DNA from 2 places in the Cupriavidus sp. 05T42 genome. Region 2 is predicted to be linked to the other one. Evidence: predicted binding sites of a transcription regulator. Region 2 holds the regulator's gene; the other holds the start of a gene.
What was found. The regulator sigma-54, encoded in region 2, starts transcription at its own class of promoters, with help from an activator protein. The targets are predictions, from matches to a motif close to TGGCANGNAANCTGCTTT.
Positions count from the first base shown of each region.

Region 1: the regulator sigma-54 is predicted to act here: its motif matches at 2,104-2,121, upstream of AC1EJR_RS05440 (formate/nitrite transporter family protein).

Region 1 covers NZ_JBFTLH010000003.1:273,705-277,516, reverse strand. Annotated here, with positions in the region: gene AC1EJR_RS05445 (bifunctional protein-serine/threonine kinase/phosphatase) at 1-1,103, opposite strand, end outside; gene AC1EJR_RS05440 (formate/nitrite transporter family protein) at 1,138-1,950, opposite strand; gene AC1EJR_RS05435 (nitrate- and nitrite sensing domain-containing protein) at 2,226-3,479, opposite strand; gene AC1EJR_RS05430 (YncE family protein) at 3,657-3,812, opposite strand, start outside.
Region 2 covers NZ_JBFTLH010000008.1:58,359-62,170, reverse strand. Annotated here, with positions in the region: gene lptB (LPS export ABC transporter ATP-binding protein) at 1-209, shown strand, start outside; gene AC1EJR_RS12840 (RNA polymerase factor sigma-54) at 343-1,824, shown strand; gene hpf (ribosome hibernation-promoting factor, HPF/YfiA family) at 1,875-2,228, shown strand; gene AC1EJR_RS12830 (PTS sugar transporter subunit IIA) at 2,707-3,162, shown strand; gene hprK (HPr(Ser) kinase/phosphatase) at 3,219-3,812, shown strand, end outside.

The sequences.
Region 1 (3,812 bases), on a different contig from region 2:
TCGGGCTGGGGATGATCGATCATCCATTGCGCCAGCGTCTGGCCTTCGAGGTACTCCATCGCCACGAACAGGTGCTTGCGGGGCCGGTCCGCCGCGTGGGGGCGCAGCACGTGCTGGTTGTCGATGCGTCGGGCGACCCATTCCTCGAGCAGGAAGCCCTCCAGATGGGCCGCATCGTCGCGTTGATCGACGGCAGGCGTTTTCAGCGCCACGTGTTGTCCGCTGTGGTCGTCCGTCGCCAGATAGACGTGGCTGCGCGCGCTGCCATGCAGCGCCCGGACGATGGTGTAGCCCTCGAACTGCATGCGGGGCGTGAGCGGCGGCGGCAGGGTCAGGTGCCCGGTCTGCGCCATCGCGTTGCGGGCGCCGGGTTCGGGCAGGGCGTCGACACGGGCCAGCAGCAGCGTGACGTTGTCCTCGCTGCCGCGCGTCAGGGCCAGCGCCGTCAGCGTCTGCGCGGCGCGGTCCAGGTCGTCGCCGCTGGCGGTCAGGGCCTGGTGGACATCGGCGGCTTCCAGGTATTCGTAGGCGCCGTCGGTGGCCAGCAGGTAGATCTCGCCGGGCTCCACGCCCCACGTCCGATAGTCGATTTCGACAGACGGGCTCGCACCCAGCGCTCGGCCCAGATAGGCCTCAGAGGCCGACACGCAGACCCGATGATCGACGGTGAGCTGCTCCAGCGTGTGCCGATGCAGCCGATAGACGCGCGCGTCGCCCACGTGCAGCAGGTGGGCCTCCCGCGCCTTGAAGATCAGCGCGCTGAATGTGCAGACGTAGCCGCGGTCGCGGTCGAAGCGGGCTTCGCTGTGACGGCTCTGCGCGTGGAGCCAGGAGTTGACGGCGGCCAGCACGCACTGCGCCGCCCGCCGCACGGTCCAGGCTTCGGAGGTGCAGTAGTAGTCCTCGAGGAAGGTGCGGACGGCGGCGGCGCTGGCGATCTGGCTGACCGCGCTGCTGCTGATGCCGTCCGCCAGCGCCAGCGCGACCCCCTTGGTCACGCGGTGGTGGCCGGCGGGGTGGGTCACGCCATGAAAGTCCTGGTTGACCGCCTTCCGGCCAGCGTCCGAGTGTTGGCCAACGCTGACCTGGAGCCCGCCGGACATGGCGCGGTCGCCTCGATACCGGGTAGTGATCCGATCAGCCCAGCGCGCGCTTGCTGGCCGACTTGTAGTGCGTGCTGTAGAGCGTGATGCCCACGAAGGTCAGGCCACCCACCAGGTTGCCCAGCACAGTCGGGATTTCATTCCAGATCAGGTAGTCCATGAGGGTGAAGTTGCCGCCCAGCATCAGGCCCGACGGGAACAGGAACATGTTCACGATGGAGTGCTCGAAGCCCATGTAGAAGAACACGAGCACGGGCATCCACATGCCGATGACCTTGCCGGACACCGAGGTCGACATCATGGCCGCCACCACGCCGGTGGAGACCATCCAGTTGCACATCACGGCGCGGATGAACAGCGTCAGCATGCCGGCGGCGCCATGCGCGGCGTAGCCCACGGTGCGGCCTTCGCCGATGTGGCCGATCTTCTGGCCGATGGCGTTCGGGGCTTCGGAGAAGCCGAAGGTGAAGATGATGGCCATGAAGAACGCCACGGTGACGGCGCCGGCGAGGTTGCCACAGAACACCAGGCCCCAGTTGCGCAGCACGCCGCTCCAGGTGGCGCCCGGGCGGCGGTCCAGCACGGCCAGCGGCGCGAGCGTGAAGACGCCGGTCAGCAGGTCGAAGCCCATCAGGTACAGCATGCAGAAGCCAACCGGGAACAGCAGCGCGCCAACCAGCGCGTTGCCGGTGTTGACAGTGATGGACACCGCGAAGGCTGCCGCCAGCGCCAGGATGGCGCCGGCCATATAGGACCGGATCAGCGTGTCACGCGTGGACATCAGCAGCTTGGACTCTCCGGCATCGACCATCTTGGTGACGAACTCGGTGGGGGCGAGATAGGCCATGGGGTATTCCTCTCCGTTTCCTTCGTTTGGCTCAGAAAAGACAAACGGCGTCCGTCCGCCCGGCCTATGGCCGGCACGTGACAGGACGCCGTCATCCTTGATGCTTTACAGGGTGATGCACTGCCGGGCCGTCATCAGCCCGATGTCAGTGCTGACGCACGTTCCATGCCCGCCGCCGGGTGGGGCCGGGTTGGGCCGGGTTGGGGCAAGTGACGATCTAGGGGGCGTTGGTAGTGCATGGGCTGCCCGCTTTTGGTGCGCGCGGCCGGGCGGGTTCAATCCTGGTGCTGATCGTCGTCCTGTGGGGGCAGGGCGAGGCCGGTGAGCGAGAGGGTGGCTTCGGCAATGTCCGCCAGCCGGCGGTTGTTGTCCATCGACGCCTTCTGCAAGGCCCGGAACGCGGCGTCCTCGCTGAGCCCCATGCGGGCCATCAGCGCGTTCTTGGCGCGCTCGATCACCTTGCGCTCCTTGAGCGCGCGCCGGGCGGCATCGAGTTCCACTTCGGTCTGGGCCAGTCGCGCCGACTGCTGGCGCAGCAGGCGCTCCAGCGACGTGACGGTGGTGGCGTGCACCTCGGCGGGTCCGTTTCCGGCATCGGGCATGCCCGGCAGCACAGGGGCGGCGGCGGGTTGCTCGGCCACATCGAAAAAGCGCTCGACGGCATGGGTATGGGGCGGTGGGTTGTCCAGTAGCTGGCGCAGCAGCCCGGCCGAATCCTGGAGATCGGCCTGGGAACGCTGGATCTGCGCCTCGCAGGCCTTGCGCAGGTCCTGCACCACCTGCATCTCCAGCGTCCACATGCCCGTGATGACCTCGCTGCAGACTTCGAACCACTTCTCGCTGTCGTCGTGCACCAGCGCCGTGCCCGGCGGCGTGGTCAGCAGCGTGCGGCGCATGCCGTCCTGCGCGGCGACCGCGGCGCTGGCCTGCCGTTGCCGCCATGCGGCGAGCAGCGACGGGTCGGCGAAGCGCTCGAACATCTGGAAGCTGCGCTGCTGGGCTTCCACCAACTGCTGCACGCGCTGCGGCGCGGTGCCCGCACAGGTGCCGGAGGCGAACATCTGCGCCCCGACGGCCCGCTCCTGCCCGGCGGCTTCCTTGCCCTGCACGAGGTAGACGAAGGCCACCAGCGGCCGGGCGATGCCCGGATACATCGCCACATCGGCCAGATGGAAGATCAACTCCAGCAGCGCGGCAATCAGGCGGCTGAACGCCGCCACGGCGTCGTGCGCGGTGGTCTGGCATTGATCGATGGACTGGCGCAGCGCCGGCAGCGTGGCCAGATCGAGCTGGACCCAGGCCATCAACGACACCATCGACGCCGTACCCGTATGGCCCGCTTCCAGCTGGCTGGCGAAGCGCTCGCCCAGCCGGGAGGCGATGTGGACCGCCTCGCCCATCGCCGTCTGGCGCTCCTGCGCCAGCCGTTGCCCACCGGAGGCCAGGAAGATGCTGCTGGCCCCCCGTTCACGCTGCAAGGCGTGGATCAGCTGGCCGATCAGGTCGGCCAACTCCACGCGACTTGCCATCAGGCGGACGGCCTCGATTTCGAGCTGCTTGGCCCGAAGGACGAGGGTTGAGGCGGAAAGGGGCATTGTTCTGGGAATGTGGGCGCGGCCGGGATGGGTACTACGCATTTGCCAGGTACTACGCAAATGTCGTGCCATTTGTATCATCCGCCGTACCTTCCCGGCCCCCCGGACCGGCTACAGCGCCTGCACCTGCACAGGCGCGCCGGGTTTGCCGTTCTCGGACGGGGCGATCACGAGATAGCGGCGCGCGCCGGCCCCCGTATCGTCGCGCACCACCTGCCGGATCGGGCCAATCGCGTTGACGATGGCCGAGCCCGCCGGATTCGACAT
Region 2 (3,812 bases):
TGGGCGAAATCCAGCGCATCGTGAGCTTCCTGAAGGCGCGCAACATCGGCGTGCTGATCACCGACCACAACGTGCGCGAGACGCTCGGCATCTGCGACCACGCCTACATCATCAGCGAAGGCACGGTGCTGGCCGCCGGCCAGCCTGAGGAAATCATCGCCAACGAGTCCGTGCGACGCGTGTACCTGGGCGAAAATTTCCGCATGTGACCCATCGGCCGCCGCGTGCGGCCGCGCTTCTCCCGGCCTCCACGGCGACAGCCGGGGTCGATCAGGAAGTCAGAGCGATAGGCGATAGCAATTTCCGTTCCATAGTCGGAAGGATGCGCATAGAATAGGTCGCATGAAACCGTCGCTTCAGCTTCGTCTCTCGCAACATCTGGCATTGACCCCGCAGCTGCAACAGTCGATTCGATTGTTGCAGCTCTCGACGCTTGAACTCCAGCAGGAAGTGGAACAGGCGCTGACCGAAAATCCCCTGCTCGAACGCGAAAACGACTGGATCGAAAGCCCGTTGCGGGTAGCCGCCGATGGCTCGGTCAACCTCCAGAGCGCCCCCGCGCCGGCCTCCTCCGAGCCTCAGCCCAACGGCGACGCGCGCACCGATGGCGCGTCCGGCGGTGAGGACGACAACTACAACGACAACGGCAGCGAGGACTACGGCAGCGACTGGAGCCTCGACGACTTCGCCCGCCGCCCCCAGGGCGACGAGGACGAAAAGTCGCCGATGCAACTGCGCGATGCCGAACCCACGCTGCGCGAGCACCTGATGGGGCAGTTGGCCCCGCTGAAGATCTCGGTGCGCGACAAGGGCCTGGCCATCTTCCTGATCGAATCGCTCGACGATGACGGCTACCTGAGCGCCTCGCTCGAGGAAATCTGCACCGAACTGCCCGAGGAACTCGAATTCGAGATCGACGAAGTCCACGCGATCCTGACCCTGCTGCAGAGCTTCGACCCGCCCGGCGTGGGCGCGCGCAATGCCGCGGAGTGCCTCAGCCTGCAATTGCGTCGCCTGAAGCACTCGCATCGTGAGCTGGCGCTGACCATCGTCAATCATCATCTGGAACTGCTGGCCGTGCGCGACTACACGCGGCTAAAGAAAGCGCTCCAGGTGGACGAAATAGCACTGAAGGCGGCACACGAACTGATTCGCTCGCTGGCGCCGTATCCGGGGCACGCGTTCAACCGTCCCGAGGCCGACTTCGTGGTGCCCGACGTGTTCGTGCGCAAGAGCGGCAGCGGGTGGATCGCGGCGCTCAATCCGGATGTCATGCCACGGCTGCGCATCAACGACATGTATGCGCAGATCCTGCGCGGCGCGAAGGGCGAAACGGGGACGGCAGGCCTGCAGCAGAAGCTTCAGGAGGCGCGGTGGCTTATCAAGAACATCCAGCAACGATTCGATACGATCCTGCGTGTTTCGCAGGCAATTGTGGAACGTCAAAAGAACTTTTTCACGCATGGCGAAATCGCGATGCGCCCCTTGGTTTTGCGGGAAATAGCCGATACACTCGGTTTACATGAGTCGACCATTTCCCGGGTCACCACGAATAAGTACATGGCCACGCCCATGGGTACTTTCGAGTTGAAGTACTTCTTTGGGAGCCACGTCTCTACGGAGACTGGCGGCGCGGCCTCCTCCACGGCAATCCGCGCGCTGATCAAGCAACTGATAGGAGCCGAAGACCCCAGGAATCCTCTTTCCGACAGCCGGATCGCCGAACTGCTGGGTGAGCAAGGCTTCGTGGTCGCACGCCGCACGGTGGCGAAATACCGCGAAGCGCTCAAGATCCCCGCAGTCAATCTCCGCAAGACTTTGTAGCCGAGCCGCAACCGCCTGCCTGGTGCGGCTCTTTCAGAAGGAGAAGCGCTATGAACTTCAAGATCAGTGGACACCACCTCGACATCACGCCCCCGCTGCGTGAGTATGTGGAAACGAAACTGGAGCGAATTGTCAGGCATTTCGATCAGGTCATCGGCGTGAGCGTGCTGCTATCGGTGGACAACCACAAGGAGAAGGACCGGCGCCAGTACGCGGAAATCAATCTGCATCTGAAGGGGAAGGACATCTTCGTCGAAGCGCATCATGAAGATCTGTATGCGGCGATCGACTGTCTGGTCGACAAGCTCGACCGCCAGGTCATCCGCTACAAGGACCGCGTACAGGGCCACGATCGCGAGGCGGTGAAGTACCAGATGGCCGCCCAGCAACTGACGCAGCAGTAGACACCTGCAGGCAACCGAAAACAGAGCGGTTGCCGACCCTGCAGAGGACTGAAAAGAAGAGCTCAAGCCGCGCAATCAGCGCGGCTTTTTTGATGGGCGCGCGCCATGGCGGTGACGGTGCGGGCACCTGGAATGTTTCGTTACCTTATTGCCACGCCGGAGGGCGACCCGGGGCCCCCGGGAGCGGTCAAAATGGGAACAAGTGTTCGCAAGCCGCCCGCCTCGGTGTATGCTCCGCCATACAAATAACGACAGGACGGCCCCGGGACACCCCGGGTGGGCAAGCCGGCCGGCACGTCGTGGCACCGCCGCGACCCCGGCGCTGCATCGCAAAATCGCGGTGGAGCCCTGCTCTATAATGGCCGGACGCTCCAATGCGGGCGTCCCAGACAAGATCTCGGTACCCAAGTTTCGCCCCGAATCCGGCGGGACGGCCTTCGCGCCCCGGCCCGCTAACCTGACTTCTCGCGCATCGCCCATGAATCGTTTGGCCAAATTGCTGCCACCCGGCAACATCCATCTCGACGTCACCGTCACCAGCAAGAAGCGGGTGTTCGAGCAAGCCGGGCTCCTGTTCGAGAACAACCATGGCGTGGCGCGTGCTACCGTGACCGATAACCTGTTCGCGCGCGAATCGCTGGGTTCCACGGGTCTGGGTGCCGGCGTGGCCATTCCGCATGGCCGCATCAAGGGTCTCAAGCAGCCGCTGGCCGGCTTCATGCGCCTGGCCGAGCCCATTCCGTTCGAATCGCCGGACGGCAAGCCGGTGTCGCTGTTGATCTTCCTGCTCGTGCCGGAACAGGCCACGCAACAACATCTGGAAATCCTGTCGGAAATCGCCCAACTGCTCTCGGACCGCGAGATGCGCGAGGGCCTCGCCACACTGCCCACGTCGGAAGCGGTGCATGATCTGCTGACGCAGTGGCACCCCTGACTCCCGCCCCAACGGCCGCCTGAAACGGCCTGTCCGCCCCCGAAAGTCATACGCGCATGGAACTCACCGGCGTCACCTCGCAGTCGATCTTCGACGACAACGCAGCCGATATCAAGCTCTCGTGGGTCGCTGGCCTGGAAGGGGCCGACCGGGCCTTCGACGTGGAATTCGCCCGCGAAGCCACCTCGGCGGCGGACCTCGTCGGCCACTTGAACCTGATCCACCCGAACCGGATCCAGGTGCTCGGCAAGCCGGAAATCCTCTACTACCAGCGCCTCGACGACGAGCCGCGCAAGCGCCAGATGGGCGAGCTGATCCTGCTCGAGCCGCCGTTCCTCGTCGTGGCGGATGGCATGGAGCCGCCGCCAGACCTGGAGCTGCGCTGCACGCGCTCGTCCACGCCGCTGTTCACCACGCCGGTGTCGTCGGCGGCTGTGATCGACCATCTGCGGCTCTACCTGTCGCGCATCTCCGCCCCGCGCGTGACGATGCACGGCGTGTTCCTCGACATCCTCGGCATGGGCGTGCTGATCATGGGCGAGTCCGGCCTGGGCAAGAGCGAACTGGGCCTGGAACTGATCTCGCGCGGCCACGGTCTCGTGGCCGACGATGCGGTGGATTTCGTGCGACTCGGACCCGACTTCATCGAG